Regions from separate parts of the Solibacillus sp. FSL W8-0474 genome, predicted to be linked through region 2. Evidence: riboswitches for the same ligand, from Rfam matches in the RefSeq annotation. Region 2 holds a riboswitch; each other region holds the start of a gene.
What was found. A riboswitch is a leader RNA that binds a small molecule or an ion and turns the genes downstream of it on or off. The one in region 2 is predicted to bind thiamine pyrophosphate.
Positions count from the first base shown of each region.

Region 1: another riboswitch for thiamine pyrophosphate. It lies ahead of tenA (thiaminase II); the one in region 2 lies ahead of thiD (bifunctional hydroxymethylpyrimidine kinase/phosphomethylpyrimidine kinase).
Region 3: another riboswitch for thiamine pyrophosphate. It lies ahead of thiM (hydroxyethylthiazole kinase); the one in region 2 lies ahead of thiD (bifunctional hydroxymethylpyrimidine kinase/phosphomethylpyrimidine kinase).
Region 4: another riboswitch for thiamine pyrophosphate. It lies ahead of thiT (energy-coupled thiamine transporter ThiT); the one in region 2 lies ahead of thiD (bifunctional hydroxymethylpyrimidine kinase/phosphomethylpyrimidine kinase).

Region 1 is NZ_JBBOQJ010000001.1:1,825,044-1,833,221, forward strand. Features, by position in the region: gene NYE67_RS08920 (efflux RND transporter permease subunit) at 1-775, shown strand, start outside; gene NYE67_RS08925 (M14 family zinc carboxypeptidase) at 876-2,051, shown strand; TPP riboswitch at 2,119-2,217, shown strand; TPP riboswitch at 2,271-2,369, shown strand; gene tenA (thiaminase II) at 2,442-3,134, shown strand; gene NYE67_RS08935 (thiamine phosphate synthase) at 3,147-3,755, shown strand; gene thiO (glycine oxidase ThiO) at 3,739-4,845, shown strand; gene thiS (sulfur carrier protein ThiS) at 4,853-5,050, shown strand; gene NYE67_RS08950 (thiazole synthase) at 5,054-5,821, shown strand; gene NYE67_RS08955 (ThiF family adenylyltransferase) at 5,818-6,855, shown strand; gene NYE67_RS08960 (histidine--tRNA ligase) at 7,594-8,178, shown strand, end outside.
Region 2 is NZ_JBBOQJ010000001.1:2,706,543-2,714,720, forward strand. Features, by position in the region: gene NYE67_RS13640 (CAP domain-containing protein) at 1-496, opposite strand, end outside; gene NYE67_RS13645 (bifunctional 2',3'-cyclic-nucleotide 2'-phosphodiesterase/3'-nucleotidase) at 760-3,123, opposite strand; gene thiD (bifunctional hydroxymethylpyrimidine kinase/phosphomethylpyrimidine kinase) at 3,302-4,114, opposite strand; TPP riboswitch at 4,203-4,301, opposite strand; gene NYE67_RS13655 (glycoside hydrolase family 18 protein) at 4,470-5,759, opposite strand; gene NYE67_RS13660 (cell wall hydrolase) at 5,930-6,370, shown strand; gene NYE67_RS13665 (hypothetical protein) at 6,445-6,648, opposite strand; gene NYE67_RS13670 (hypothetical protein) at 6,793-6,966, shown strand; gene NYE67_RS13675 (YpzG family protein) at 7,034-7,186, opposite strand; gene NYE67_RS13680 (hypothetical protein) at 7,369-7,650, shown strand; gene NYE67_RS13685 (M14 family metallopeptidase) at 7,696-8,178, opposite strand, start outside.
Region 3 is NZ_JBBOQJ010000001.1:3,534,538-3,542,715, reverse strand. Features, by position in the region: gene NYE67_RS18010 (Ger(x)C family spore germination protein) at 1-513, opposite strand, end outside; gene NYE67_RS18005 (GerAB/ArcD/ProY family transporter) at 500-1,609, opposite strand; gene NYE67_RS18000 (spore germination protein) at 1,609-3,117, opposite strand; TPP riboswitch at 3,300-3,399, shown strand; gene thiM (hydroxyethylthiazole kinase) at 3,543-4,385, shown strand; gene NYE67_RS17990 (MTH1187 family thiamine-binding protein) at 4,382-4,681, shown strand; gene NYE67_RS17985 (thiamine phosphate synthase) at 4,683-5,390, shown strand; gene NYE67_RS17980 (VanW family protein) at 5,608-6,417, shown strand; gene NYE67_RS17975 (DUF6944 family repetitive protein) at 6,650-7,297, shown strand; gene NYE67_RS17970 (DegV family protein) at 7,454-8,178, shown strand, end outside.
Region 4 is NZ_JBBOQJ010000001.1:3,476,702-3,484,879, reverse strand. Features, by position in the region: gene NYE67_RS17745 (exonuclease SbcCD subunit D) at 1-731, shown strand, start outside; gene NYE67_RS17740 (SMC family ATPase) at 734-3,787, shown strand; gene NYE67_RS17735 (hypothetical protein) at 3,843-3,974, opposite strand; gene NYE67_RS17730 (DUF4870 domain-containing protein) at 4,044-4,370, opposite strand; TPP riboswitch at 4,489-4,597, shown strand; gene thiT (energy-coupled thiamine transporter ThiT) at 4,709-5,269, shown strand; gene map (type I methionyl aminopeptidase) at 5,486-6,238, shown strand; gene NYE67_RS17715 (polyphosphate kinase 2 family protein) at 6,411-7,247, shown strand; gene NYE67_RS17710 (GNAT family N-acetyltransferase) at 7,318-7,872, shown strand; gene NYE67_RS17705 (beta-class carbonic anhydrase) at 7,949-8,178, opposite strand, start outside.

The DNA of each region.
Region 1 (8,178 bases), 880 kb from region 2:
ATTGGAAACACCAATTCAAACTGCAACAGGTCAATCGATGACTATCGGAGACATTGTAGAGCTTGAAGAAGGTACGACTTTAAATTCTTTATCTCGTCAAAAAGGTGAATACTTTGCGACAGTATCTGCAACAATTACTGACAAAGATATTTCAAAAGCAACATCTGCAGCGGATGAAAAAATTGCTGATTTAGAGCTACCTAAAGGTGTTACGACTGGTGTAGGTGGTGTTGCAGCTGATATGACTGAAACATTCACTCAGTTAGGTGTAGCGATGATTGCAGCGATTGCAATTGTATACTTCATCTTAGTTGTTACATTTGGTGAAGGTTTGGCACCATTTGCGATTTTATTCTCATTACCATTTACTGTAATCGGTTCTTGGATTGGATTATTCGCGACAGGTCAAACGATTTCTGTATCAGTTATGATGGGACTACTGATGTTAATCGGTATCGTTGTCACGAACGCAATCGTACTTGTAGACCGTATTATCCGTATGGAACATGAAGGTATGAATATGCGTGAAGCAATATTGGAAGCCGGGGCAACACGTTTACGACCAATTTTAATGACCGCGATTGCAACAATTGGTGCGATGTTACCAATGGCATTCGGTGGTGCTGGTGGCGGACTAATATCTCAGGACTTAGCCGTAACAGTAATTGGTGGTTTATTATCATCAACAGTACTAACTTTAATCATCGTTCCGATTGTATATGAAGTATTATCAAGAATGCTGAAGAAAAATCGTAAAGATGTAAAAGACAATTAATATGGGCGGCCTGTAGGAATAATATTCTTACAGGCCGTTTTTTATTGTACAGTTAAGGGTATAGAAGTTAAGTTTTATACACCTAAGTGGGAGGAATTTCATGGGAAAAATATTGCTTTTTAGTTTAATATTTTTTGCAGCAGCCATTATTAATCCAATGACTACAAATGCTGCTACAGAAAAGGTTGACCTTGGAAAATATCCGGTACAAGTGATTGCAAAAAAGAATATAGAATTGAAAGATAAAAATGGGGCTGTTATAAAAAAAGTAGCAAAAGGTGAGAAGCTTTTATTAACCGGGATACATGGTAAGCAAGGTATCGTAAAAAATTCGTCTAAAACCACTTTTCTTACTTTAACCGATGTCCACTATGACCAATTAGTCGACGGTTCGAAAGTTTTAACATTTGATGAGGTAGCCTCAAAGTTAAAGCTAATATCACAAATGTATCCTTCAATTACGAATTTACAGGAAATCGGACAATCAGTTGAAGGGCGTTCTCTCTATTCCATAAAGCTCGGAACTGGTAAAAAGGAAGTTTTATTCGATGCAGCTTTCCATGGTCGGGAACATATGACGACCAATGTGCTGATGGAAATGATTGATACATATTTAAAGGCTTACTTGAATGGTACGAAGATAGAAAAATATGATGTAAAAACGATATTAAGTGAGGTAAGTATTGTGTTTGTACCAATGGTTAACCCAGATGGTGTAACACTTTCACAAGGTGGAAAAGTGAAAACACCTATGGCCAAGTTAAGAGCGATGAATGGGAGCTCCAATTTTAATCGTTGGAAAGCAAATATAAATGGTGTCGATTTAAATCGTCAATTCAATGTGAACTGGCAATTAATAAAAATGACAAAGCCTTCGTTTAAAGAATATAAAGGTAAGGCGCCGAATACAGAGCCTGAAGCACTTGCAATGAAAAGACTGATTGATCGCGGCAATCATTTAGCCTATGTATCCTATCATTCTTCCGGTCAAATTATATATTGGAGTCGAGCGAAGACCGAATTTGCTCGTACTAAAAAGCTAGTAAAGGGAGTTTCCTCAATTACAGGCTATAAAATGATGCCCGTAACAACAAAAAACGAACCAATCGCAGCTTCTGAGGACTACTTCACAAAAGTTAAAGACCGACCTGCGATGACGGTTGAAATTGCACCATATGCCGGTGAAGCCTCGGTGCCACTAAAACGCTGGAACAATGTTTGGAAGCAAAATAAAACTGTCGGACTTTACGTAGCGAATGAAGCGAGAAAATGGTAGGCAGTAGGAAAAAATTTAAATTACCGTTGCATTTATTCAGAATTATCAGTAGACTAGTAGTAATTAAATGAATTTGCAGGGGGACACGTAAGTGTTGAGAAGGTAAAACCTGACCCTTAGAACCTGTTCCGTTAACACGGGCGTAGGGAGCAAAATGTACAAGCTAATAATCGTACGTGGCGCTCTCCATCTTTTTGGAGAGCTTTTCTTTTGCAAATTTTTTAATTGCGGGGGGACACAATTGTGTTGAGAAGGTTAAAACCTGACCCTTAGAACCTGACAGTTAATACTGGCGTAGGGAGCAATAAGTGCGTACATATGCACTTTTTTAGGCATCTCTACTTTTTGTAGAGGTGCCTTTTTTGCTTACGCCTCCAAGGAGGAAATAGGATGGATTTTTGTAAAGAAGTAAGAAAGCAAACGGAATATTATTGGGAGGCCAGTTTGAAGCATCCATTTGTACAAGGTATTGCTGATGGAACATTGGAGCTGGAAAAGTTTAAATTTTATATGCTGCAGGACGCCTATTATTTAAAGCATTATATGAAACTACTTGCAATGCTGGCGGCAAAAGTTAATGAAGATGAAGATGTAGCTTATTTCCTGGAAACCGCGAACTTTATACGGGAAGCAGAGTTAGAACTACACCGTTCGACTTTCAAAGAGTTGCACGTTACACCTGAAGAAATCAGAAATTTCCAACCAGCACCTGCAGCGTACAATTATGTTAGTCATATGTATCAAGCATTTTATACAGGGTCGATTGCCGACGCATACGCTGCGATACTACCTTGTCCGTGGTTATATCAGGAAATCGGGGCCGCATTAAGAAAAGCAACACCGGGTGTTAAGTTGTATCAACAGTGGATTGATTTATATGCTTCAGCTGAGATGGAAGAGACCATTGAAAAGCAAAAGGCGATGATGAATCGTTTTGCACAGATGCCAGGAAATGATGAACGTGAATTGACAGCCCATTTCAAGCGCAGTTGCTATTATGAATGGCAGTTTTGGGAAATGTCCTGGACTTGTCAGGATTGGCAACAGGAAGTGTATATGAATGAGCATGCTACGATTTTATAAGGGCATAGTTGTATGAAGTTAATGGCAGTAACAGATGATTGTCAGCCGATTTTAGCATTAGCGCAAAAAATTATTCAGATACAGCAAAGTGTGGATTATATACAAATACGTGAAAAGACAAAAACAATAAAAGAAGTGATAACTCTACTTGAATATTTGGATGCAGGAGAGGTTCCAAAAGAGAAAATAATCATAAATAGTCTTGTGGATATGGCCTTGTATAGCGATATTCCCACAGTACATTTACCCGAAATAGGGTTTTCTGTACAACAGGTGAAAGAGAAATTTCAGCATCTCAATATAGGGAAATCGGTTCATGATTATACAGGCGCAATGGAGGCAGAGCGGCAAGGGGCTGATTATGTTCTTTATGGACATTGCTTTGAAACAAACAGCAAAAAAGGAAAGGTTCCAAACGGTCTTTCACCTATCAATGAAATGAAAAAGAACTTAAAAATTCCCGTCTTCACGATTGGGGGAATTCATGTAGATCGAGTCCTGGCACTCCATGATGTAAATGCAGATGGGATTGCGGTTATGTCCGGGATTTTTTCGGCAACGCATCCGTTTGCAGCAGCGAACCAATACAGGGAGGCCATTAAAGATGCAAACAAGCTATGACGTAGTCGTAATTGGCGGAGGAATTATTGGAAGTGCAATTGCTTATTATTTAGCAAAGAATCAAGTTGAGGTGGCCGTGCTTGAGGAAAGTCGAATTGGACTAAAAGCGACAAGTGCAGCGGCGGGTATGCTTGGAGCACATTCGGAATATGAGGGCGATGGAAAGGACTTCTTCACTTTTGCGAGATACAGTCAGGCGCTCTATACGGAGTTAAAGGATGAACTATACGGTCTAAGTGGCATTGACATTGGCTGCAAAAAGGGAGGGATTTTAAAGCTGGCCTTTTCTGAACGTGACAAGAAAGCATTAAGGGCAATACTCACACTGCCCACTGTGAAATGGCTTGAGGCAAATGAAGTAAGAAATCTAGAACCCGATGTTTCCCCGTATATAATAGGGGCTGCCTATATTGAAGAGGATATTAGTGTAATGCCGTATCGTGTATGCCAGGCTTTTCTTAAAGGGGCACAAGTTTACGGTGCATCCATTTTTGAGCATACAAAGGTGTTAAAGGTTCAAAAGCAGCTGGATACTTTTCAAATAGATACAACACTAGGAATGTTCAAAGCAAAACGGGTTGTTATTGCTGCGGGTGTTTGGAGTAATCCATTTTTTCAGCAGCTAGGTGTAGAGCAGCAAATAACACCGGTCAAAGGGGAATGTATTGCTGTGGAAGGAAGAAGCACTTTTTTAAAACACACTATTTTTCATGATAAATACTATATCGTTCCTAGAAATAATGGGGAGCTAGTTATTGGAGCTACTATGGAGGAAAATGATTGGTCAGAACACGTAAGTCTAGATGGCATGGAAACATTGATTCAAAAAGCGAAGGAACTCTTTCCTGGAATTGGTCAGATGAAGATGAATGCTGCATGGTCGGGATTGCGTCCACAAACATTCGATCAAAAACCATTTATAGGCTTTCATCCACATGATGAATCGATATTATTTGCAACAGGACATTATAGAAACGGGGTTTTATTAGCACCAGCAACTGGTGAGATGATTGCGAGCTTTATATTAAATAGGACTGTGAAAAAAGAATGGGTCGAGGCTTTTCAGATCAATCGACCTAACAGGAGATGAGTAAGCGGTGTCTATTACAGTGAATGGTAGAAAGCAACTCGAGCTTTTTGAAAATGTTCAGCAATTACTGAAATATTATGGCTTAGAAAATCGAATTGTTGTCGTAGAAGTGAATCAGGAAATTGTCATGAAAGAAAGCTATGAAACGACGCGCTTATCAAAAGGTGATGTGGTAGAGATTGTTCATTTTGTTGGAGGAGGATGAAATATGTTAAAAATCGCAGATCGCACGTTTCAATCCAGACTGCTGTTAGGGACAGGGAAATATCCGTCGTTTGAGGTGCAGAAAAAAGCAGTAGAAATATCCCAGGCAGAAATTTTAACGTTTGCCGTAAGAAGAATGAATATTTTTTCAGAAGAGCAGCCTAACTTTTTGGAGCAGCTCGATTTGACGAAATATACGCTATTGCCGAATACAGCAGGGGCAAAAACTGCAGAGGAAGCAGTACGTATTGCTAAACTTGCTAGGGCATCCGGATTGTGTGACATGATTAAAGTCGAGGTCATTGGAGACTGGCATACATTGCTACCGGATCCCCTTGAAACTTTAAAGGCGTCAGAAATGCTTTTAGAAGATGGATTTATCGTTTTACCGTATACATCGGATGACGTCGTTCTAGCAAAACGACTTGAAAGATTGGGTGTTCATGCGATTATGCCAGGCGCCTCACCAATCGGCTCAGGCAAAGGGATTATTAATCCAATAAATTTAAAGTTTATTATAGAGCAATCAACTATACCGGTTATTGTAGATGCAGGGATTGGCTCGCCTAAAGATGCTGCCTATGCGATGGAGTTAGGGGCAGATGCGGTATTACTGAATACAGCTGTAGCTGGTGCAAAGGATCCTGTAAAAATGGCTGAGGCAATGAAGCTCGCGATAGATGCTGGCAGATTAGGATTTGAGGCAGGCAGAATAGAAGAAAAAGAGTATGCAACTCCAAGCAGCCCGACAGCAGGAATGGTGACGCTTTGAACAATCGTTATGCAAGACAATCCTTATTTTTAGGAGAAAATACGCAACAACGTATCCAGCAAGCAAAAGTCTTAATTATTGGGGCAGGTGCACTTGGCTCAGCGAGTTCTGAAATGCTGGCGAGAGCAGGAATTGGGCATTTGACGATTGTTGATAGAGACTATGTTGAATGGAGCAATTTGCAGCGCCAGCAGCTCTACGTCGAGACAGATGTCCATCGCAAATTACCAAAGGCTATCGCAGCTAAACAAAGACTGGAACAAATAAACAGTGAAATTATTATTGAAGGTATTGTGGAAGATGTGCACGGACTAAATATAGAAACGTTAATGCAAGGGCATATGATTGTTGTCGATGCAACGGATAATTTTGAAACAAGCTTAATCATTAATGATGCGGCAAATAAGAAAGGAATTCCGTATATATTTGGTGCCTGTGTCGGGAGCTATGGTCTTACATTTCCTATTGTCCCAGGAGAAACCCCGTGCTTACATTGTTTACTACAGCATTTACCGATGGACACGATGACCTGTGATACAGTGGGTGTCATTAGCCCAATTGTTCAAGTTACGGCTGCGTATCAAGTGACATCCGTAATGAAATGGCTTTCAGCAATCCCATTGCAACCAATTGTTCAATCAGTCGACCTGTGGAAGGAAGAGCACGCAAAGGTTCATGTATCAAAGCTTAAAAATCCGCATTGCCTTACTTGCGGTGAACAACCAATTTACCCTTTTCTCCAATTAGAGCAACAAATGAAGGTAGGGGTGCTTTGCGGGCGGGATGCGGTTCAGCTAAGACCTGGCCAATCGTATAAGTATTCGCTAGAACAAATTGCAGAAAACATAAGTAAGCAAGTGACAAAGCTAATAGTAAATCCATATTTACTATCGTGTCAGTTTGAGACATACCGCATCGTTTTCTTTGAGGATGGTCGCGCCATTATCCATGGTGTAGCAGACCCTATGTTAGCAAGAGTTGTTTATAATCGATTTATACAAATAGGCGGAAGCAATCAAAGAGTGCAAGTGTAAATATTTCAAATGAAATGTGGTGAACAAGAGAGTACGAAACATAAATTCGTACCCTTAACCTATTTGGTCTGATTAATTGCCCTCCTAAAATAAAGGAAGATTTTACCGTTATTTGAATGATGTCGGTTATTTTAGGATAAATAAGGGAACGTTTTACCGCTATTTTCAATAAAATCATTAAATTTCTTGTTTTTTAGGTCAATAACGGCAATATGTTCCCTTATTTTTACTATTTTTCATGTTATTTTAAAAATAACGGAAATTCATTCCTCTATTTATCTCGTTACGCAATTCAATTTAAAAAAGCTTGGGAGGCAAGCCTGGAAAGCCTGCCTCGGAACGGATTACAACGGACGGGAACCTCAATAACACTTGCTTCATCGTCTTTTCCCGGAGCGCAGCAGAACGGACTTCATTAGAAAATCTTATTTTCAATTTCTTCTCCCACACTAATAGTTATTAACCGTAATATTTCCATAAAAGATATTAGTTGTTGATAATTGAAATTTGTTCCTGTATAGTAATGAGCAACTTATTAAGGAGGAATGTTTATGCTGAAATTAAAGGCATCCATATTTTCTACAACACATCATCATACAAAGTAGTCTTGCTATCTTTATTAATTTATTAATATCGAATAGGAAGACTATTTTTCGTGGAATCGTATACATAAAGCCGTTATAGGAGCTTTATATAGACGATTTTTTTTATTGCCAAAAATAAAGGGGGAACACAGCAATGAAGAAAATGGATTATCAAAATGTAAGGGGTACACAGGATTTTTTACCGGAGCAAGAGGTTGTACGACGTAAAATTCGCCGAACGTTGGAGGATACATTTATTTTATACGGCTGTAAACCATTAGAAACACCGATGATTAATTATACCGATTTAATGGCTTCCAAATATGCGGGTGGGGCAGAAATTTTGCAGGAAATGTACACCTTAACTGATCGTGGCGAACGTGATTTGGCACTTCGTTATGATTTAACCATTCCATTCGCAAAAGTAGTCGCGATGAATCCAGGGCTTGCGATGCCATTTAAACGTTATGAAATCGGGAAGGTGTTTCGTGATGGTCCGATTAAAGCTGGACGATTCCGTGAGTTTACGCAATGTGATGTTGATATCGTTGGTGTAAAATCACAAGCTGCAGAAGCTGAACTAATGATGATGGCAGTCGATGCTTTTGAAAAGTTAGATGTAAACATCTTAATTCAATATAATAACCGCAAGCTTTTGTACGGTTTACTGCAAGTGCTTGAAGTGGAAGAACAAAAAATGAATCGGGTTATTTTAGTTTTAGACAAGATGGAAAAAATC
Region 2 (8,178 bases):
TGTCCGATGAATTAGATGCTACAGTGTTTGTTGGTTGTTTTGCAGGTGACTGAGTCGACGTTTGTGTTGTTTCAGTTGCTTTTGGTTGTTCTGGTGCTACTTCCTTCACTGGCGTTATTGGCTGTTCTGGTGTTGCTTCCTTCACTGGAGCTTTTGGTTGTTCTGGTGTTGCTTCCTTCACTGGAGCTTTTAGTTGTTCAACTGGCACCTCTTCAACAGTACCTTTTTCATTTTTATTGGAAACAGACTTTTTAACTTTTTTAATTTTAATTGAAATTTTTCCATCTTTAAAATGATCATTTTTAATCTCAATAAAGTTAAACACCGAGTTCCCATTATTAAAATATTTATTAGATGCTATCTTTTTATATTCATAATTTTGAGTAGATTTATATTGTGGTGTTACCTCTCCTCCAGTTGATGATGCTGCGTTAGCTGCTGGAGCTTGAGTAGCTAAAAGTGCAAATGCACAAAATGTGATAAAGCTTTTTTTCATTTTGTACGCCTCCTTTCGTACCCCTATCGTAAAATACTTTTTATTAAATTTTTTCACCTATAATTTGGTACGATACCCATTGCGAATTACGAATGCTATTAAAATGGTGTTTTGTGATATAAAAGTTGACCAATAGTTACCACTAACTCCGAAACTTTCATTCCATATGGTGTTGACAAAATTCTAATTCTCCGATTCTATACACCCATAAACAAAAAAGCAGAAGTTTCTCTTTGTGTGAGGAACTTCTACTATTAAAATTTTTAGTTATTTTTTAATCCATATTTACCAAAACCATCTGTACCTTCACCAATATAATGAATTTTACTATTTTCATCTAACACATCGACTGCTTTTTTCGACGATTCAAATACCACTTTCACGTTTTCTGGAAACGCAGCAAATTTCCAGTTACCATCTGCACTTGGATCAATTGTTTTTTCAGCTAAAATATAGTCGATAATTGCTTGACGGTTTTCATCTGGATATACTTCAACTGCAGTCGCGTTTCGTACACCTGGGAATGTTCCATTCGCACGATAGTTATTTGTCGCTACAATGAACTCCTGTGATAAATCGATCGGCTTTCCATCATATTGTAAGTTTACAATGCGGGAAGCCTTTTCATTAACTATATTTCCACTAGCATCATATTTGGCTGGTTGTGTTACATCAATTTCATAAGTGACGCCATCAATGACATCATAGTTATATGATCTGTACTCAGCATTAATTAGTTGTTGTTCATCTTCTTTATTTATATCGATTTGGTGGAATTGACCAGCAGACATTTCAAGCCATTCTTTCACATCAGCACCTGTCACTTTTAACATAGCTAATGTATTGTCATATAAATATAGGTCTGCAACATTCTTAATTGCCAACTCACCTTTTGGTACGAATGTGTAGTACTCTGGATCACTTCTCGTTCCTGCTTTAAATGGCGCACCCGCTGATAATACAGGTAGACTTTCAAATGGTGTTCCTTTAATTTTATCTTTTACATAAATCGCTTGGGCATTTGTTACGATTTGAATGGAAGGGTCATCCTGCACTTGTGAGAAATAACTATGTATATTTGCTGTAGTTGTTCCTACTGCCTGACGCACATAATCAATTGTCCCTTCATGGGCTTCTTTTACGCTTTCCACAACTGCACTGCTTACATTTTCATTATCTTTTGCAATTTCACGCACGGCACCTTTTCCTGAAATCACATCCCAAGACTCAGCTTTTTTCTCAAGCTCTAAATCAATTACTCCTAGATGGCTACCAAATTTACCTGCCATTACGATAGGTACACCGTTCATTGTTCCATTATCAATATCCACATTCGGTAAAGTGCTATCTACTTTTCCTGGGAATACATCATGGGCATGTCCTGTTATAACCGCATCTACATCGCTGATTTTTGTTAATAGATAGGATACATCTTCCTCACCGATTTCATGTGTATCATCACCCATACCTGAGTGCGACAGTACAACTACTACATCCGCGCCAGCTTTCTTCATCTCTGGAACGATTGTTTTTACCGCTTCTACAGAATCATCTACCGTTACTTTTCCTTCTAAATTTGCTTTATCCCATTTTAAAATTTGTGGAGGGACAATGCCTGTTACACCAATTTTAATCATCGTACTTTTTCCTGTAGAATCAAGTACTTCTTTTTCAATCATGACATACGGTTCATACATTATTTTCTTAGTTAAAGCATTTCGTACATTCGCATTAACATACGGGAATGGTGCATCATCTGTTACTTCATCAATAAATTCTAAACCGTAATTAAATTCATGATTGCCATAAGTCGCTGCATCATAATCTAGCGCAATCATTGATGCAATAGAAGGATGGACTTCTCCTTCTTTTAATTTTTTCACGGATTGAATGTAAGAGCCAAGAGGCGTTCCTTGAATGGCATCTCCATTATCAAATAATACCGTATTCGGGTTTTCCTCACGGGCTTTTTCGATGAGCAGCGCAGTTTTTGCCAAGCCTAAACTATTCGTTGGCGCATCTTTATAATAATCATAGTTCATAATATTAGTATGAATATCCGTCGTACCTAAAATGCGCAATGCCACGGTCGTATTTGCTTCAACTGGGTTATATTCCGCTAAAAACCGCTGCAGAATCTTTTGCATTTGCATTTTCGTGACAAACTCATTCGGTTTGATCGTCCCGTCTTCATAGCCTGTTAATAAGCCTAACTCTACTGCCTTTGCCATCTCTTGACGATTCCCAGATCCAATTTTATTCGCATCTTTAAATTGATTTAATACATTTTCGGAATATTGTTTTTCATCCTGTATACCCCTAGCTGCAATAAGGAAGGCATGTGTGCGTGTCAATTTTTCATTTGGTGCAAATTGTGTCGGTGTTTTACCTTTAATTAACTTTAGTTCCACAGCCTTTTCAATATATGGCTTCAGTGAATCGGGTACGTCCTTAAATTTAACGGATTGTCCAGAACCTACTTCTACCCCTAATGCATCAATGACTGCCTTCACAAAATCTCCGCGTGTCATTTCTTCATTGTTGGAAGTAGATGCCGCTGATACCCCAGCCATTCCACTAGTTAAAAGTGTTAATGTAAGGGCCGAAGCAGAAAGTTTTTTCCACATTTTTTTCACTCCTATTATCTAAATTGTTCAACAAGTCCATCATACTAAATTGCCAGAATAGTAGAAAAGAGCAAATTGATACATTACTATATCTAGGCAAGTAGTACTTTTTGAGAGTTAAAAAAATGCCACAAGCTATTCACTTCAAGAAACGGGTACAATTTACTCAATAAATTAATTAAATTACTTGCACATCGAAAATTCCTCGGTGCTCCTGGTAGGCAAAATGGTTTGTAGGACCAAATCCATGACCAATATTCAGTGGGTAACGAATTGCTAATTGGACAAACTTTTTTGCTTCAATGATCGCTGTTTTTAATGGCTTCCCCTTCGCAATTTCTGCAGTAATTGCTGCTGAAAATGTACATCCTGTTCCATGTGTATGAATTGTTTTCAGTCTTTCTGTTTTCATTTTAAAAGGCTTTTCCCCTCGAATAAACACCGTGTCAATCGCATGCTTACCCGCTAAATGACCACCTTTTATCACTACACATTGCATACCTAAATTTAATAAATATTCCCCTGCAAGCTCTATTTCCTCCTCGGTTTTGATCGTTAGCCCGGTCAATACTTCTGCTTCGGGTATATTCGGTGTACAAACCGTAGCAACCGGAAGTAGTTTTTCCTTTAAAGCTATTGTTGCTTGCTCTTTCAGTAAGCTAGCACCGCCTTTTGCAATCATTACTGGATCTACAATAAGTGGTATTTCTTTAGATTCCAATACCGAGACAATTGTTTCTACGATCTCTGCATTAAACAGCATACCTGTTTTAACAGCTTTTAAATCAAAATCATCGATTACTGCATTTAATTGATCCTTTACAAAATCAGCAGTAGCAGGATAGATTCCATGCACCCCTTTTGTATTTTGAGCCGTTAAAGCTGTAATCACTGATGTACCGAATACTCGAAGCTCTTGAAAGGTTTTTAAATCAGCTTGGATGCCAGCCCCGCCCCCACTATCGGATCCTGCTATAGTACATGCAATCATTTTTACCACTCCTAATAAAAATATTATTAAGTGACACTGCAAAAGAAAGACCCCACGTAAAATACGCGGGGTCTTAGTAAGTACATATGTATAATTGTACTTTGCTCCCTACGTCCGTATTAACGGTCAGGTTCTAAGGGTCAGGTTTTAACCTTCTCAACACAAATGTGTCCCCCTGCAAATGCATTTAATTACGTCGAGTGTATCAGAATAAAATTTACATAGCAAGTAAATGGTAAATTTTCAGATTCATAATATACTTTCTAATGCGAAGTACAATTGTAAATTGCCACATCACTTATAAAAACTCAGATGAGCTATAAGCATTTCATCTGAGTTTTTATTTATTCCTATTTTATTTCTTAACGACATTAAAGTTTGAACCGATAAGTTGCCAGTTTTGGGGGAAAGGTAAACCAAGTTTCCAGTAACCGACACCCCGTAAATTCAGTCTTTTTACTAGATTAAATTTTGCCTGAATGGAACGTGCATCTTCAAACCATACAATATGTGAACGTCCTTGCTCATCATAATAGTTAAAGTAAGGTGCCTGTGCGGTATAGTCATATTGAATGGCTGCATTATAACGTTTGGCTATTTCAATTGCACGCTGTGGACTTAATGCTTCTGCATATTCTCCCCCTTGCACAAAAGGTAACGTCCAATCATACCCATACAAATTTTGCCCAAGTAAAATTTTATTTGCCGGAATTTCCGTTAAAGCATATTGAACTACTTGTTCAACTTGAGGGAGCGGGGAGACAGCCAGAGGAGGTCCTGCTGAATACCCCCACTCATATGTCATTAGCATAACAAAATCTACTATTTCCCCATGAGCTCTATAATCATGACCGACCGTCCATTCACCTGGCTGATTCGCACTCGATTTTGGCGCCAGTGCTGTGGAAACTGTATAACCTTCAGCATGCATACGCTCTACCGCGCTTCTCAAGAAATTATTATAGGCTTCCCTTTGGTCACCTGGTATTCTCTCAAAATCAAAATGGATATCCGAAACATTCCCAATTCTTTTTGCTTCTGCAATAATATTGTCAAAAAGTAAGTTTTGTACTGCTTTACTTTGAAAAATATCACGTGCTAGCTCACTACTGAACTGATAATCTTCTAAATTCGTTATCGCCATTGCAATACTCGCATTATTTTCTGCCGCCAAACTAGGTAATGGTTCAATTACTGGTGCCTTTAATGAACCATCCCGTCCTGCTTCATAGCTGAATAGGGCTAAATACGTTAAATAGGGACTCGTTTCACGAACTTGATTTACTAGTAGCTCACTTACTTCGTCGCCTCTTGGTTCAACATAAGCAAAAATTTCAGCAGATGTTTTCGCAGCGGGTGGAATATATAAACGTGTTCCTATCATTAATAACGCGTTAGGAGATAAACCATTTACTTGTGCAAGTGTCAAATAATTCACGTTAAAACGTTGTCCTATTGACCATAAGCTATCCCCTGGTTGAACAATATAATATTGACCATTTACTGGAACCACAAGCGCTTGCCCTACAACTAAGCGATTAGGCTCAGGAATTTGATTGGCATCTACAATATTCTGTATCGTCGTTCCATAAGCTTGCGCAATTCCCCATAGCGATTCTCCTGGCTGTACAACATGAATTTGAATTGTCGGTCCTCCTTTTTCTATATACTAATTTATGAACTTAATGCTCTATTAATGCGAGAGAAAAAGTCATAAATGAATAAGAGCACTTTTTGAAATAATTTTTATACAAAACTAATTAAGATATGCGCAACGTAGCAAACTTTTTCATACTATAAATGTGAGGTGAAAAAATGCCAAGAGTTAAGTACCGCGATGCAGATGTCGATTTGATGGCAAGAATGATGCGAGCTGAGGCTGAAGGTGAAGGCAAGCAAGGGATGTTATATGTTGGGAATGTAATTGTAAATCGAGTTGTTGCGGATTGTTTAGACTTTAGAGACGTCAGAACAGTAGAGCAGGTTATTTTTCAAGTTCAGGGAAATAACTATTCTTTTGAAGCAGTTCAAAAAGGAAATATGTTTTATCAGCGCGCAAGACCTACTGAACAACGTTTGGCAAGGCAAACATTAGATTTTTGGAGAGACCATCCAGCAAAATATGCCCTCTGGTATTTTAATCCTTCAGGGGAATGTCCTCCTACATGGTATGGGCAACCATTTACAGGGCAATTTAAACAACATTGTTTTTACGAGCCTGTAGCCGGAACATGTGAAAGTGTATATATGGGATAGTTTTACCTTTCTCCATATTATTAAAGAGCCTTTAATTAAGGCTCTTTTTTATTTGAAAAGAAAATCAAGATTAACTATTTTTTGTTGGACTGCTGATTTTTGTCATGATTTGTTTTATTGTTTTTATTTTTTAGTTTGGAATCAAATTCTTCTGCAAATTCAGCTACATTGTCTTCTGGATTTCGATCATGACTTGTTTTGTTATGATGCAGTTCTTTATAAGTAGCAAAAGGATTATGTGTTCTTTCATTCAATGTCTTTTTGTTGTTTTTGCTCATTTTCTCCACCTCCTACTGATTTAATGTGCTCAGTATTGGGGGTTTTATGCCTTTTTCCATCTTCGTTTACTTCCTTACTTTTTGTGATAAAAAACTGATCTCATGCCATATTAAGAAGGAATCCAATCGAAAGGAGAATACGAAATGGGCAGAGACGACAGCACAAGCAAAGGAACTAATAAGAGGTCGTTACCTCAAACACCTAAGAATGAAAAAATTGCTCCAAACAAAATGAGAGAAGAAATCGCAAATGAATTAAATGAACTACATCGCCTTGTAGAAAAGGGTAAAAGTAACGCTGCAAAAAATTATAAGTAAAAAGTAAAAGGACCTTCACAACAGAATACTACTGTTGGTGAAGGCCTGATTTACTTCTTAACAAAGGTTAGAACTGTTTAGCTTTCGCATTAATTCTCAATATTTGGTTTTGCAGAGTAACCTCTGTTTGACCATTAACCTGAGATTTCTGATGCTTATTTCTTGTCCAGTTTTGGTGGATTTTTTGAGATTTCGGATCTAATGCACCCTTTTTGCTCATTCGTTCCGCCTCCCTATGTTTAAAGTGAAATCCAAATTAGTATGGTACGAATTACTTCATTTATTCTTAAAGCAAAGTCCTTTTTGAATTCATTTACTGGCAATTTTTTTGACGGATGGATTACTCGTCAGGATCAATACTAACAGTGAAAACAGTCCCGAAGACGGAAAGGATGAGGAACAGTGGCTAAAAAAAGTTCAGGCACACCTAGCTGGAAACAAAATCACCCGATTAGTTTACTATCCAACTCAGTTGAAAGAACAGAGCGAGCAGTAAAACAGGCAATGTCCCACCCAGAAGAATTTGCAGTAGAACATGCATTCAATTCATTGGAGCGTACCGAAAATGCACTTGCCAATGCAGAACAAAAACAGGAACATATGGATATTGTTGAGCAAAATAAATCCAAACTAGATGAACTAAAGCAAAACATCCTGGAAATTGATGAAAACTTAAATTCATAAAAGTATCCCCCCGTTCCATCACAAGTGGTAACGGGGGGATTTCATTTACATATAAAGTGCACTTAAGAAAATCCCTAATGCTTCTTCATAAATTTCACCAAACTGGCTGATTGGTAAAGGGTTCGTTCCAAGACCTAGTTCTACTGTAAAACCTGGGCGACGCCAGTCTTGAATAAACCAATCTTTATAACCAGCATAGCTTTCGATTGTCTGTATCGGCTCATATCCACTAACCCTGGCAAACTCGTTGACAAGCTGTTCTGTTTCAGGAGGCTCCAATCCCATGAATCCCCAAAAAATAACTTGCCCTTGTGTATGAAAAGCCAACACACGAGCAAAATCCCGTTCAACCGTTAGCTCGGCCATTGCAATGGACTCTGGTTGAGATAGCGGACTTTCCCCACCATAATCGCGTGGACCTGGTGTTTTCGGATTTCTTTCTCTTTCCAGTTCCCATTCAGCAGGAAACTGGTCATTCAAATCAACCCCATTAATGTTTGCTTTCCAACCAGAGAAATCTGTACTCCC
Region 3 (8,178 bases), 830 kb from region 2:
AAAGAGGACAATATTTAAATGTGTCACGTTTGTCCTACTTCCAGCCTGTTTTATCATATCGCGGTTCATTTCAATAATGGTGTCTCCAGTTTGTGATAGGTTACGAAATGAAGTGGCGTTTGAATTGTTAGTGTTTTGTTGTGAGCTAAAGGTAGAAGGATTTAAAAGCTGTTGTGTTAATTTGAATTTATTATTTTCATTTTGTTCGTAATCCTCATCTTTTTCATAATTTAAAACTCTTTCATCGGTTTGTAATGAAGATTCATTTTGATTTTGTTTTATGCGTTCTTGCCCTGATGAAGGTTTATTATTTTGCTGCTGTGAGTTTTGCTTCTGTTGACCTTGTGAATCCCTAGCAGCCACACTTTCTTCTGAGGGAGCTGGTTTATTATTAGCTAGGTCTATCGCAATCCCTGTTACAAAACTACGATCTTCTACTTCAAGATTATCCCAGCAACCGGCTGTAAGTGGGAGACAGCAAATTAAAAATATTAGTTTTTTATAAGGGATCATGGGTTCTCCTACCTCTTATTAATAGCATAGTTCCTAGTAGAAATATGACGAATACCATATAAATTATCTCTAAATAAGCCATATATTTTGCAATGTTATTAATTTGAATAAAGTTTTTAGGTATCATGGCTAAAAAGAAAATGATGGGTGACAAAATAAAAATAACCGTTTGTTTGGCTAATTTAGGAATTAGCTGGTTAATGAGCATTACTGCAATATCAAATGCCATTAAGCAGGTTGTAAATACAATAATTGTCCAGATGATAAATAAAATCGAATCAAAGCGTTCGAAGAAAATTCCTGGAATCGATATTATTTTTGAAAGCTCGAATACAGGGTAATAAAGATTTTTGACCGTTGCATTCCCAAAGACGCCAACACAAATAATAAAAATAATGATATAAAAGGTAAATGGAAATAAAATGCCTAAAACAGTCATTTTAGCTGCTTTTTCAGGTTTTTTTATAAGAGAAATATAAAATATTACAATACCAAATCCTAGAAATGCGTTCAAACTGGATATTGTTCCAGACTGAAGTCCTTTAAAATCGGTTTGAAACACAGGAAGTAAATTTTCAAGCTTAATAGCCCACATCGGAGCAATAATTAATAAAATTAACCCGCCGACAACAAAAGGGAAAAAGAGAATGTTTAATTTGAAAATGGCCACCCTCGAGCCAGATACTGCATATATAACGACAAGGATAAACGCTAAACAGACAACTTCCAATGGGGTACGATCAAAAAAGTACTCCTGAGACAAGGTAGCCATTTCCCTCATTTGAAACGAAGAGATAATAATATATTGAAAAACAAAAATAAAGCATAGTATGACTGCCACTGGCTTTGATACTAAATAGGAGGCAAAAGAGAAAAAGGGTTCATTTGGGAAGGATACCGCTATTTTTGCTAAAATCCATCCTAAAAGAAGCGCGATCAACCCTCCAAATAAAATTGCTATCCAGCCATCCGATGATACAGTATGTTCGGTTATATACCGAGGCAAAAATAGAATTGTAATACTAATCGTATTCGAAGCAACAGCAAACATAATGTCTTTATCTTGAATCGATTCATTGTTTTTATAAAGTTTCATTACTTCACTGATCCTCCGTCTTTCTTTTTCCTATTCGATTTCAGGAATGGCTGAAATGAGCGTTTTGACAATACTGTAATCGGAGCCCTTACGACAATATTTTCAAGGGTCCATAAGTTGCCTGGAGAAAATGATTGTGTATATGGAATACCAATACTTTTTAAGTTGGCAAGATGAACATAAATCATAATAAACACTAAAATAATTCCGTATAGTCCTAAAATTGCGGCAGCAAATATAGTAGCGAGACGAACTATTCGCAAGCCAATCGCAAAGCTGTAATTGGGTATTGTGAATGCACAAATGGCTGTTAGAGAAATAACTATAACCATGATGGGAGTTACAATCCCCGCCATAACGGCAAGTTGACCAATAACTATACCGCCTACAATCCCAATTGTCTGACTGATTTTATAGGGGAGTCTTGTTCCAGCCTCCTGCAATACTTCATAAAAAAAGACGAGGATTAAAGCTTCAATTAAGGACGGAAATGGAATCCCTTCCCTAGCGGCAGTTATCGTAAATAATAGCTGAGCCGGAATTAATTCTGGATGGTATGAAATTAATGCAACATATAGGGCTGGTAAAAATATAGTCATGTAGAAAGAGAATAAGCGCAATAATCGTAGTAATGAACTTATTAACCAACGTTGGTTATAGTCTTCTATTGACTTTAATGAATCCCCGAAAGTGATAGGCATTAAGAGAGCAAAGGGTGACCCTTCAACAATAATGGCTATTTTACCTCTCAATATATTGAAAGCCACCCTATCCGGTCTTTCTGTATCTAAAATTTGTGGAAAGGGTGACAGAAGATTATCTTCAATCCACTGTTCAATAAATCCAGAATCCGGTGCGAAATCAATATCAATTGTTTTAACGCGACGCAAAACTTCCTGTAAAAGGTCTTCTCTTACAATCCCATCAATATAACAAATGGCAATTTTCTGGTTGGAATGTGTGCCAACTTCCATCATATCGACTCGAAGATTGGGGTCTTTGATTTCCTGGCGAATGAGCGAGAGGTTAATTTTAAAATTCTCTATAAACCCTACTCTGGACCCTCGAATAACGGATTCAGATTGCGGCTCCTCAAGGGCACGATATTCCATTCCGCTCGTTCCGATAAGTGCGGCTTCACTTACACCTTCCAGTAAGAAAACTGTATCGCCGGCTAAAAGCGTTTTAATTACCTGCTTCATTTCCTTTGATCTGTTGATCTCAGCAATGGCAATTATTTCTTCATAGACATGATCAAACAAATTCGAGTGAATATGTTTTCTGTTTAATTCAAGAATTTTTAATATATTTTTATTTAATAAATCCTCGTTTATAAGCCCTTTTATATAAATTAAAGCAAAAGGATGGTTCAACCGGCCAATTCTGCTTTTTCGGATAATAAGATCTGCAGAATTTCCAAGTATTTTTTTTATTACTGCAATATTTTCATCTAATTGGCCATCGAGATATTGGCGACTATTGTTTTTTTCATTTGAAGATTGGACCATTTTCTTAACTCCTGTTCAAATGATGTAATAAGTTTATTGTTTTATTTTTTCCAAATAATATGCAATTCATACTTTAATTCGATGTATTATTGAACCTTTATAACGTTGGTATAGAGGCACGTAAATGTATGAATTTGACATTCGACATACCTGTTGATAGTATGGAGGAACAAACAAAATAGCATATATTGCGGGGGGACTCTTTTGAGTTGAGAAGGTTAAAACCTGACTCTTTGAACCTGTCAGTTAAAACTGGCGTAGGGAAGCGATTCATTATATTTATAAGCAATAATTTGAATTGTGCTTTCCCATTTATTTAGGGAGAGCACTTTTTTGTTTTTTATGCTAAGTGAATTTCTACCTGTAAGACCCGTCTTGTGAATCTATTCGTTCATATGAAGAATGATTATAGAAAGGTGATGGAAATGGCTACTAAGCAGGAGATACAAAATGAAATTATCCAGGCTGTAGAAACAGTAAAAAAGGCGAATCCGATGGCAGGTTCCATTACAAACACTGTCACGATTAATTTCGTTGCAAATGCACAGCTTGCTGTTGGAGGTTCTGCCGCTATGGTGTATTTACCGGATGAAGCAGAATTTATGGCTAAAGCGGGGGGAGCAACCTATATAAATGTGGGTACGCTATTACCTATTTATCAAGAGACATTACCTCATGTAGCAAAGGTATTGCATGAAACAGGAAAACCATGGGTGTTGGACCCTGTCGCTGTAGGCATTGGTTCACTAAGGACAGAGCTACTACAGGAATTTAAGGCATTTAAACCGACCATTATTAGAGGAAATGCATCAGAAATTATAGCATTGGCAGGTTTATGGGCATTAGATGGAGGAGCAGAGGAATCAAGGGTACGAGGTGTGGATGCTACAGATTCTGTACACGAGGCTAAAAGAGCAGCGATTGCTCTTGCAAAGTGGACGGGTGGTGCGGTTGCTGTATCAGGAGAAACGGATTTAATAACAGACGGCTCTATTATAGCTATCTCTTATGGGGGCTCTCATTTTATGGAGAGAATTACGGGGGCAGGCTGCTCGTTAGGTGGAGTTGCCGCTGTGTATGCAACAGCAACTACTCCGTTTATTGCAGCCATTACTGCTAGTGCAGTATACAATGTAGCTGGAAAACGCGCTGAGTTAAAAGTAGATGGTCCAGGAAGTTTCCAAGCGCAGTTTTTGGATGAATTATATAAAGCAACAGCAGAAGAAATTGCAAACAACTCATTTGATTTGGAGGAGATTAATTTATGAATACATTAGTAGCAGTAGCAATTGCGCCTTTTGGTGTAGGGAATGAATTGGGACAGGAAATCGCCGAGGTTGTGAAAGTCATTCGAGATTCGGGGTTACCGAGTCGAACTACATCAATGTTTACAGAAATTGAGGGAGAATGGGATGAAGTGATGAAAGTAGTAAAAGAAGCGACTTTTATACTTGCAGAAAAAGGAATTCGAACAGAAGTGGTGTTAAAAGCTGATATCCGTCCGGGATATACGAATACGATCAATACAAAAATAGATAAAATAAATGATATTTTAGGAGGGTAATATGGGTAATATCAAAAAGCTTGATATTTCAGCCTATTTAGTTATAGGTCCTGAAAATACAAAAGGCCGTCCAGTCGCAACGATTATTAAAGAGGCAGTAAGTGCGGGCTTTACTTGCATCCAAATACGTTCCAAAGTTGCTTCTGCAAGAGAATTGATTCAATTAACACGTCAAGCAGCAGAGGTCATTGAAGAAGCTGGAAAATCCGATGAGGTTGCACTCCTAGTAAATGACCGTCTTGATGTTGTTTTAGCGGCTAGATCACAAGGGATTAAAGTAGATGGCATTCATGTAGGACAAACAGATATCCCAGTGAGCGTTTGTCGCGAATATTTAGGGGAAGACCTCATTATCGGTTTATCTGCTCGAGCTGATCAATTATTTGACTATATTAAAACAGAGGATGTCTCTCAACTTGATTATTTTGGCGTAGGACCGTTGCATGAGACCTCAACAAAACCTGATTGCGGAATTGGGGAAGACGGAAAAGTGATTACGAGAAGTATTGCTGATATTACGAAAGTTGCTGAGCTTAGTTCGATTCCCGTAGTCGTAGGCGGGGGTGTAAAACTCGCGGATATTCCTACCTTAGCAAAAACTGGTGTAGACGGTTTCTTTGTCGTTTCAGCTGTAACGGAGGCTGAAAATCCAAAGCAAGCAGCAACAAATTTAGTGAACGCCTGGAATAATTATAAGTCTGTTAATTAAAACTTTTAAATTGAAACCCCATTACCTCAAGAGTAGGTAATGGGGTTTTGCTCTTTTCCAGATATATCCTTCTGTTAGGGAGCAAGTTCTTTTTAAAAGGAATAAAAACAGTTCTGTTGAATAATTACAAAGAGAAATAAAGCGCTTCGTGTAATGAGTAAGCGTTTTAACTACATAGAATTAATAAAAATTTCTAGTTTAAAGGAGGAATAAAATATTGAGATTATCCGAACTTAATCCAATCTTCTATTATTTACGAATTGAACAGAAAAGGCTTTTTCGGTCTATCGAAAATCTAATAGAAAGAAAGCGATTTGCAACGTATAAAGAGTTGATAACTACATTCCCTTTTACATGTAAAAAACACCAATCATTGCTAAGAAGGAAATTAGGAGACAGTGATCCTAACTTACAGGAGAATAAAATAATTAATTTGAAAATTGCTACGAGTGCAATCGATGGTGTAATTATTAAGCCTGGAGAAACCTTCTCGTTTTGGCATTTAGTAGGGAAAACGACAAAAGCAAAAGGCTACATTGAAGGAATGCAGCTCTCAATGGGAGAAGTGAAGACAGGTGTTGGAGGGGGGATTTGTCAGCTTGCTAATTTACTGTATTGGATGACGCTACATACACCTCTAATTATTAAAGAAAGGCATCATCATAGTTTCGACCCATTTCCTGATTCGGGAAGAACGCTTCCATTTGGGAGTGGTGCAAGTGTTTTTTACAATTATGTAGATTTACGCATTTATAATCCGACAACTAAACCTTTTCAAATAAAAGTTTGGGTAACAGATAAACTTTTAAAAGGAGCAATTTTTGCGAATGAAGAAATGCCTTACACTTACCATATTGAGGAAAGAAACCATCAATTTTTAAAAAAAGACGGGAAAAACTATCGTCAAAATGAGATTTGGCGAAAGACAATCGACAAAGTAACGGGACAATTGATTAAAACAGAATTGCTAATGAAAAATTATTCAGAGGTAAAGTATCCTATACCCACCGATCCTGAATTGCCGTGAAATGTAATTATTATAAATGACCTGAAAATCCGAGGATGATTTCTCGGATTTTTATAATATTAATCAACGAAATAATTGGTCAATCCAGGTCCAATTATTCTATTTAAAAATACATATACTGCAATATCTAGGTTTAGTCGGTAGGAATGTACAACCTCCATATCGGCATAAAAAGTTACTATCTCGTAATTTGTTATAGCTTACCTTACTAATGAACAGTAGGTGGATAAAAATGATAAACCATAGTAATTCTAACAACCAAAACAACGCTAAAAAACAAAAGATCTCTTTGGATAAATGGGATAAATTGATGTTCCGCAACAAAAGTAGGAAGCGGAATACTTCGAAGGGCATTAGATGGAATAACAACTCCAATGAATCAAATATTACTACTATTGCAGGGAACTGGATTGAAGCTGTTGGGACAATTGTATCTGCAATCGGGAGTACGCCCTCTACTTTTTTTACTCAGCAAACACTAAATGATTTTAATATAATTGGTAATATTCTAGAAGCTGGAGGAAGCGCAATTGTTGCAGAGGCTGAAAACACCTTACTGGATAGGGTAGGTGGTCAACTATCGTCAATAGGAAACTTAGCTGTTGTGGCAGGAATATTCTCTAAGAATGAACAGTCAGGTCAACTATTAGAACAGCAAGGTAACCTGCTCCAAGTGGTTGGAGTTGGAATTACAATTAATACTGAAGGGAAATTAACTCTTTTACAAACTATAGCGAATACAGGAAATATAATTCAGCTAATTGGAAATGTAATTGAAGTCTTTGCTGATAACGATACAAGTGAAGGAGAAGTAATGAATGCAGTTGGCGCTTGGATACAGGCGGTGGGAGCTGTCATTACAGCATTGGCATCCGATTAAGCATTTAAGCAAGTACTCTATCGAGAAGAAACCTTTGAATTAGTTACTTTAATTTTCAGAACATTCACTGGATAATTCATCCTCTTAGTGTATATTTAAGTTAAATAAAAAATAAATACACATCAAAATAGGTATGTAATTTGGAAGGGGTATACAATGAAACGGATAATTTTATCGACTGAGAGTGGAGCGGATTTACCGAAAGATCTAGTTGAGAAACATCAAATTCAAGTAGTACCGATGCATGTCATTATGGAGGGGAAAGATTATTTAGATGGTCAGTTATCTGTAGAAGAAGTTTTTGATTTTCATAGTCGTACAAAAAAAATTCCTTCCACAGCAGCAACAAATATACATGAATATGAGGATTTGTTTACTAAAATTAGAACAGAATATCCTGACAGCATCATCATTCATATTGGTTATACGTCTAAAGCATCGGCATCATTTCAAAGTGCATTAATTGCAGCGGAGAATTTTGATAATCTTTTTTTAGTTGATACTTTAAATGTAACTGGTGGATTAGGTGCTATAGTTATGTATGCAGCTTCATTGCTCGAGGAGGAACCTTCCATTGACCATGTCCGTTTAATAGAGAAAATAGAATCCGTAGTTCCTAAGACAAGACTCGCTTTCCTGCCTGGAAGTTTGGATTTTCTAAAAGCGGGCGGTAGGGTAAGTAACCTAGCCTATATAGGAGGAGCTTTATTAAAAATTAAGCCATGCATCGAATTAAAGGAAGGGAAGCTTGTTTCAACAAGAAAATATCGAGGGAAAATGAATATCGTTGCCGAAAAGCTTTTACGAGACTATTTAAACGAATATGATATTGATAGAAAACAGCTATACTTGATTTATTCTATTGGGCTTGATGAAAGTAT
Region 4 (8,178 bases), 770 kb from region 2:
AATCGATTACGACCCATGAAGGGGCAATGGCACGGATTATTGAAGAAATTAAGTTAACAGTTGATCCGGAAAAACGCAATATTATTGTTGGACATGCCTTTGTTACAAAAGATGGGATGCCCGAACAAAATACAAGCGATTCAGAACGTAAATTGACGATAGGTGGTACAGAGTGCATTGACTCAGCATTGTTTGAACCATTTTGCTATACAGCGCTGGGACATTTACATCAGGCGCATTTTGTGGCAAATGAAAAAATACAGTATGCAGGATCACCACTAAAATACTCCGAATCTGAAGTAACACATAAAAAAGGTTTTTTAATAGTTGACCTGAAAGAAGATGGCTCCGTAGCTGTGGAAAAAAAGTTGCTGACGCCGATTCGGGATATGCGCATTGTTTCAGGACTACTTGATGATATTTTACAACATGATAAAAATGATGATTACGTTTTCGTAAAGTTGCAGGATGAAAGTTTTGTTAAAGGGGCCGCTGAACTTGTTCGTACTGTTTATCCGAATGCTTTGCATATTGAAAGAACGGTCGTTTATGAAAAGCTTGAGCAGCAGGCGGATACTTTAAACCGTGTACAAATGAATGATTCGGAATTGTTTGAGCTGTTTTACACAGAAATGACTGGTAAGCATCTAAGTGAGGAAACTAAAGCAATTTATACAGACATTCTTCAGCAACTGATCGATAATGAACGAGAATTACAGGAGGTGCTGTAACGATGAAGCCTATTAAATTATCGATGACAGCATTTGGACCATATCAAACAAAGGAAGTTATCGACTTTACGAAACTTCATGAGCATGGAATATTTGTCGTTTCAGGGGCTACTGGTGCGGGAAAAACGACTATTTTTGATGCGATAACATTTGCCCTTTATGATTCAGGCAGTGGGGAAGACCGTGAAAAGTCTCTTTTTTTACGTAGTGATTTTGCCGATGAGACGATTGATACTGAAGTTGAGCTTGAATTTGAAGTGCGCGGACGTTTATATCGGATTTGGCGAAAATTTGGTCATAATGGGACGAGTGCGAAACGGGAGTTTTTTGAAATTACGGGTGGCGTAGAAGTTCCGGCTGTAGAAAAGTTTCAAGTAAAGCTAATTCAAGCGAAAATAGAAGAGCTGATTGGCTTAACCCAATCTCAATTCAATCAGATTGTGATGCTCCCACAAGGAGAATTTCAGAAACTATTGACATCCGAATCGAAACATAAAGAAGAAATCTTCCGTAAAATATTCAAAACAGAACGATTTACAAAAATGGTTGAGCTTTTGCGTGAGAAAAAAAAGTCTGCCGAAAAGCTATATGATCAATCAATTATGCAGCAAGACAATACCATTCATGAAATTCTATCGCGCCTACCTAATAGAGAATCAGAGCTATTTTCAGCGGTAAATCAAGATGTGATAAATCTATATCAAGTAAAGCAAGCCTTATTATTGGAACAGCAATATTATGAAGAACATTGCAGAACATTAAAAACGGAATATGAGAAATCCAAATTACAATTACAGCAATTAAATGAAACGTATAGTGAACAAAAGCTATTAAATGAGCGTATTGAAAAATACTTATTAAGAAAAACAAAACTTGCAGAGCTCCTGCAGCAGGAACAAACTATGGAAAACGAGAAACAGCGTCTTGAGCTTGCAAAGAAAGCAACACATATTGAACCTATAGAGCGTGAACATGAGAAAGTGAAGTTTCAGCTTGAAAAAGCAGAAGTAGCATTACAACGTGCAAAAAAGGATTTTGAACAGGTAAAGTTGCAGCTTCAAAATGCATTGAAATATTATGAAGAACAAAAGCAACATGAACCTTTATTGGATGAGTATTCAAAAACTATTTCACAGTTAGAACAGCTATTACCGATTTATCAATCGATAGATGACCAGCGGAAATCCGTTTTAAAAATAGAGGAAAATCAAAATAACGCAAAACAATTGTTTGAAAAGCTTCTAAAAGAAGATAGTGCATTAAAAGAACAGCATCAGGAGCAGCGTACAATTATAAATGACCTGGAACAAAAAGTGGCTTCGTACCAGGAAACGTTTGAAGCACATGCAATGATGACTAAGAAAATTGAGCTTGCGAAAGAAACTTTAAAGCTCCAATCTAACGTAGTGGCATTAACGAAAACACTGGCTGAAAAACAACAAATTGCAAATCATTCCCAGGATAAATTAAAGAAGTTGGAACAACAGATACGCAGTAATCATGCTGCATTTCTCGCTACATCTCTTCAACATGGGGAAGCGTGTCCTGTATGCGGAAGCACAGAGCATCCAGCGATCCATAGCAGTGAAGCAATGGATGTCGACGATAATGAATTGACCGTATTACGCCGTGAAAGTGACAATGCACTGCAGAACTTTTATCAAATAAGTTCGAAATTGGAGGTAGAACAAGCGGCATTAAATGAAAAACAGATGATACTTCAACAGCTGAAAATTGACCCTTCATCTCTTGACGAATACGAGCAGCAACTATCTATATTGACGAATCAATTATCGATGCAAAAACAGCAACAAGCGCAACTAGTAAAAGAAAAGAAAAAGTTGGAACAGCTATTGGAAAACAAAGAAGTGCTTCAAGGTCGGATTGAAAAAGGGCAGCAATATGTATCGGAAATTGATCAACAATATGCACAAGAGAAGGGAAAGCTTGAGCAAAGTGAAAAGTCTTTACTGCCGCAATTTTCTACGGTTCAACAAGTTACAGAAGCATTGACAAGCCTTCAGCAAAAGTATCATCATTTGAAAAATACAATACAAAAAGCGTTGGAAGCATTGCAAAATATCCAATTAGAAGAAAAGTCTTGTGAAGTTAATTATCAACATGCAATGAATAATTTAACAGACAAACAACAGGAAAATAAAATAGCGCAAGCTTCATTTGAGTCTATACTCATACAAGAAGGCTTCCATTTAGAAGCATATAAGCAAGCACTGCTTCCATTGCATGTTCAACAGCAAATTCAGGAAACTTTAGATAACTATAAGCAAAGTTTTCATACTTTAACAGTGCAAATTGCAGAAGAACATCAAATGCTAGAAGGAAAAGAATTGGTGGACTTAAAAGCTTTTGAGCAACAAATTACGCTTCTTACAGAGCAAGTAGAAGCACAATATTCAGAAATGAAGTTAGTTCATTCTTACACATTGCAGTGTGGGGAAACTTTAGAAAAGCTTGAAAAGTCAGCTCGACAAATAGAAGATTATAAAGAAAAATTAATGCAAGTTGAACATGTTTATGATTTAATTCGTGGACAGAATGAAGCGAAAATTTCTTTTGAGCGATTCGCGCAAATAGGTTATTTAGAAAAAGTAACACATGCTGCAAACGAGAGACTTCGAGTTTTATCAAATGGTCAATACTTTTTAAAGTCAACGGGTCGCAAGGAAGGAAATGCTCAAAGCGGGTTAAGTATTGATGTATATGATAGTAATACAGGGCAAACACGCGATGTAAAAACATTGTCCGGCGGTGAGAAGTTCAATGCATCACTTTCATTAGCTTTAGGAATGGCAGATGTTATCCAAAGTGTTCAAGGCAGTGTGCATATTGATACGATGTTCATCGATGAAGGCTTCGGTACATTGGATGAAGAGGCGTTGCGCCGGGCTATAGATATATTAATCGACCTACAGCAGACAGGACGACTAATTGGGGTAATTTCACATGTTGCCGAACTTAAAGCAGCTATGCCGGCTATTTTACAAGTACAAAAGCTAAAAGAAGGCTATAGTAAAACGGAAATTATTATTAAATAAATGTTATCAAAAAAAGACATTTCACTCGAATGACAGGGTGAAATGTCTTTTTACGTTAGCGTTTTGTTGCTCGGCGTGTAGCAGTTGCGGGTTGTGGAGTAGATTTTTTATCCATCATTTTCTTTATAATTGGATAAAGTATTGGACCATACTTAATTGCTGTTTTAACAAGTTTGTTAATTTTCATAAGTGTTCACTCCTTAACGAATATCATTTCGTATAAGAAATATACCCAATTATGAAGCTTTCATAAACATTAACGTAGAACTTTAATAGCTTTCACTAAATTCCAAATCCCTACTATTGAAACCATAATAACTAAAACTACAATGGCAATAAAATGTGAACTGACAAAGAAATCTTGCATAGTCAACGTTTCATGCGTTAAAAAAAGTGAAACGAAAAAGTAAATAATATACAAAATACCAAAAGCAATCGGGATAAACTGTGTAATAAAAGCCTTTTTGGAGTGCGCCCTTACAAAATCATCTTTTGAAACTATATATATAATAAACGGCAAGATAGACGGTGCAAAATAAAAGCTTAAATAGCTTAAAGCACTCAAACCTTTTGATTGATTCATTTCATTCACTCCTTTGTTTGTATACGCATCTGTCTGGAATTTAGTTTCAAAAAAATCGGCTGTTGAAAGTTGGAAAATTATTCGATACAATAAGTTTGTTCAAACAATAATTATTTAGATGTACCACAAGGGGAGCCGAGTAAGTCGGCTGAGATTGTGCACGTAACTGCACTGACTCTTTGAACCTGTAAGTTAGCACTTGCGTAGGGATGTGGATAGAAACCGACTGTTCAAACGATAGTCAGGCTTTTGTCCTGATTATCGTTTTTTATTTTTGCAGATGAATTTCTATTCCTTCTTCACTTCTGTTACATCGGAAAAAAGAAAGGAGCATTGTTATGGACAAAAAAAGATTACTTATGATGGTGGAAATAGCGATTTTCGCTGCCGTCGGACTGGTGTTGGATCAAATATCATTTAAAATGTGGGCACAAGGTGGATCGATCAGCTTTGTAATGGTTCCTATTATTTTAATGGCAATTCGTTGGGGGCTAACAGCAGGTCTTGCAACTGGCCTACTAATTGGAATAATGCAAATGATGTTTGGAGCGTATATCGTCCACTGGCTTCAGGCAATTCTGGATTATGGTCTTGCTTTTACTGTAGTAGGTTTAGCCGCAGTTATAAGAAAGCCTTTATTGCAAGCAACACAGTCACTCCATAAAACAAAGATGGCACTCTATATTATAATAGGTACGTTATTAGGTGGAGCTTTACGATTCGTTTGCCACTTACTTGCCGGAGTTGTCTTCTTTAAGGAATTTGCAGGCGACGATAATGTATGGACATATTCAATTCTCTACAACGGTTCCTACATGCTGCCAGCAACAATTATTACAGCTATTATTGCCGTTCTGTTATTCACTTCTGCACCACGTTTATTGCAAAAAGTACAATAAATTAAATTATTATAATAGAACTAGGTTTGCAGTGCGGATTTCCACACTTCAAATCTAGTTTGTTTTTTATTATAAATGTACATTAATCTATATATCATTTTTGCACATAATTCCTGTATTTAAACACATCATTTAAAAAAACAATGAACACTTACAACCGATTTTAAGTATGTTATAGTTAAGGGTAGACATTGTTTAAGAGGAAGGAAGTTACACATGATTGTTACAACTCAAGAAGAAATCCAAGCGTTTAAAAAAATAGGACGTATTTGTGCTGAAATTCGTGAAGCGATGAAAGCTGCGACAGTACCTGGCGTGACGACAAAAGAATTGGATGAAATTGCAGGACGTATGTTTGCTGATGCTGGCGCTATTTCAGGCCCAAAAGGTGAATATGACTTCCCAGGCTATACTTGCATTTCGGTGAATCATGAAGTGGCACATGGTATTCCAGGTAATAAAGTGATTCAAGAAGGAGATATCGTCAATATCGACGTATCAGGTTCTTTAAATGGATATTTTGCAGATACAGGAATTTCCTTTGTTGTTGGAAAAGGCTATGAAGATAAGGAAAAACTTTGTGCTGTAGCAAAATCTGCATTTGAACGTGCAATGACAAAAATTAAAGCAGGTTCAAAATTAAATCAAATTGGTAAGGCAGTTGAGCGTGAAGCGCGTGATCACGGCCTAACGGTAATTATGAACTTAACAGGTCATGGTTTAGGTAAATCATTGCATGAAGAGCCTAACCACGTATTAAACTATTATGATGCTTGGGATACAACAATTATGAAAGAAGGGATGGTTTTAGCAGTAGAGCCGTTCATTTCTGCAAAGGCAGAGCATATTGTTGAATCCGGAGATGGTTGGACATTTATTACTCCGGATAAATCATTAGTTGCACAAATAGAACATTCGATTATTGTAACGAAAGATAAACCAATTATTTTAACAACATTAGAAGACTAATTAAAAAACGTGGAAGCATATAATGCGGCCACGTTTTTTACTTTTGTTCTATAGGGAGATTAGATTAACATAAAATAATCAAACGATTCAAATAAATTACAGCAACAATTACCATTTCTAAACACTTTCAAGTAAAATATATATAATGATTCGCAATAGAGGGGGCCGTTGAATGCAAAACCTAAACGATCTGGATCTGACATTAAAATTGGATAAGAAGCTCTACAAAAAGCAATTGAAAGAGTTGCAGTATGAAATGCTTAATATACAGCAATTTTTATACAACAATAAAATCGGTCTCATCTTCGTATTTGAAGGCATGGATGCAGCAGGCAAAGGGGGCGCAATAAAGCGATTAACAGAACACATTGATCCACGTGGTTTAATCGTTTCACCAATTTCCGCGCCACAGCCACACGAAAAGCGTTATCACTATATGCACCGTTTTTGGCGGAAGCTGCCTCAGCATGGCCAGATTGCCATCTTTGACCGTTCTTGGTATGGTCGTGTATTAGTGGAACGCATTGAAGGCTTTGCAAAAGAACATGAATGGAAGCGTGCTTATAACGAAATAAATGACTTTGAAAAGCAATTAACGGATGAAGATTATATTATAGTTAAGTTCTGGGTTCATATTGATGCGGATGAGCAATTGAAGCGCTTTATGGAAAGAGCGGCAGACCCATATAAATCATGGAAACTCACAGATGAAGATTGGCGAAATCGTGAAAAGTTCCATTTATATATGGAAGCGGCAGATGAAATGTTTGCTAAAACAAATACAGAAAATGCCCCTTGGTGTTTAATCCCTGGCAACGATAAATTTTATGCTCGAGTACAAGTGCTAAAAGAAGCGGTTGCTCAAATCGAAACACAAATTACTAAACGAGGTCTTCAGCTTACCAATGTTTTTGAAAAACATAAGGTACTTGCGGCAGATAGTGAAAAACCTGAATTTATAGAAATACAGCCAAAGCCAAAAAAGAAAAAATCAAAAACAGATAAGTAAGTTTGGCTGTGAAATGTAGGTGAGTTAAATGAAAAGCTTAATCAAGCTATTTCGAAAGAAGGAGGGTCCAATGGTTCAACTTATTGGGCAACAATGTTCATTGCGTACATTTACACTGTCTGATGCAAGAGCATTGACTAAGCTATTAGTGGATAATAAATTTTATTGGTCAACATACGAGCCGTTACATCGGGATGAATTTTATACAGAAGAGACACAGTACAAGAAAATAATGGAAAGCATGCATCTTTTGCAAACAAATAGAGAGTTTTCGTTTGGGATCTTCCATAATGAAACAGGTAGACTGATTGGTCATATTTCGCTCTATTCAATAAAACGATTGCCATACTCCAGCGGTTTTATCGGATATTCTATGGATGAAAAATTTATAGGAAGAGGCATTGTAACCGAAGCGGTACGTTTAGTAATGGAGTTCGCATTTTCAACTTTAAATATTCATCGTATTGAAGCATATGTCGCTCCTCAAAATGTGGGATCTATACGCGTTTTAGAGAAGTCAGGATTTACGAGAGAGGGTTTACTCCGAGAATTATTATTTATTAATGGTAAATGGGTTGACCATTATATGTACGCAATATTACAGCGAGAATATATAAATAGGTGATTTTATACAGTTGTATGATTATAAAAAAAGCTATAGCACTTACCCAAAAAAGTCCTGTGGGTAAGGCTATAGCTTATTATTTTACTTCTTCAGATCCATCAGTTACTAAATCTAATTTACCAGTTGCAGGATCAATAATAAGACCGTGTACAGGAACACCAGCAGGCATTAATGGATGTTTTCTTACTAAGTCAACGCTTTTTAAAACACTCGTTTTAATATCGCCGAAACCACGTAACCATTCTTTTAAATCTACGCGTGCATAATTAATAACATCTATCGTTTCTTGTTTTACTCCACGTTCAA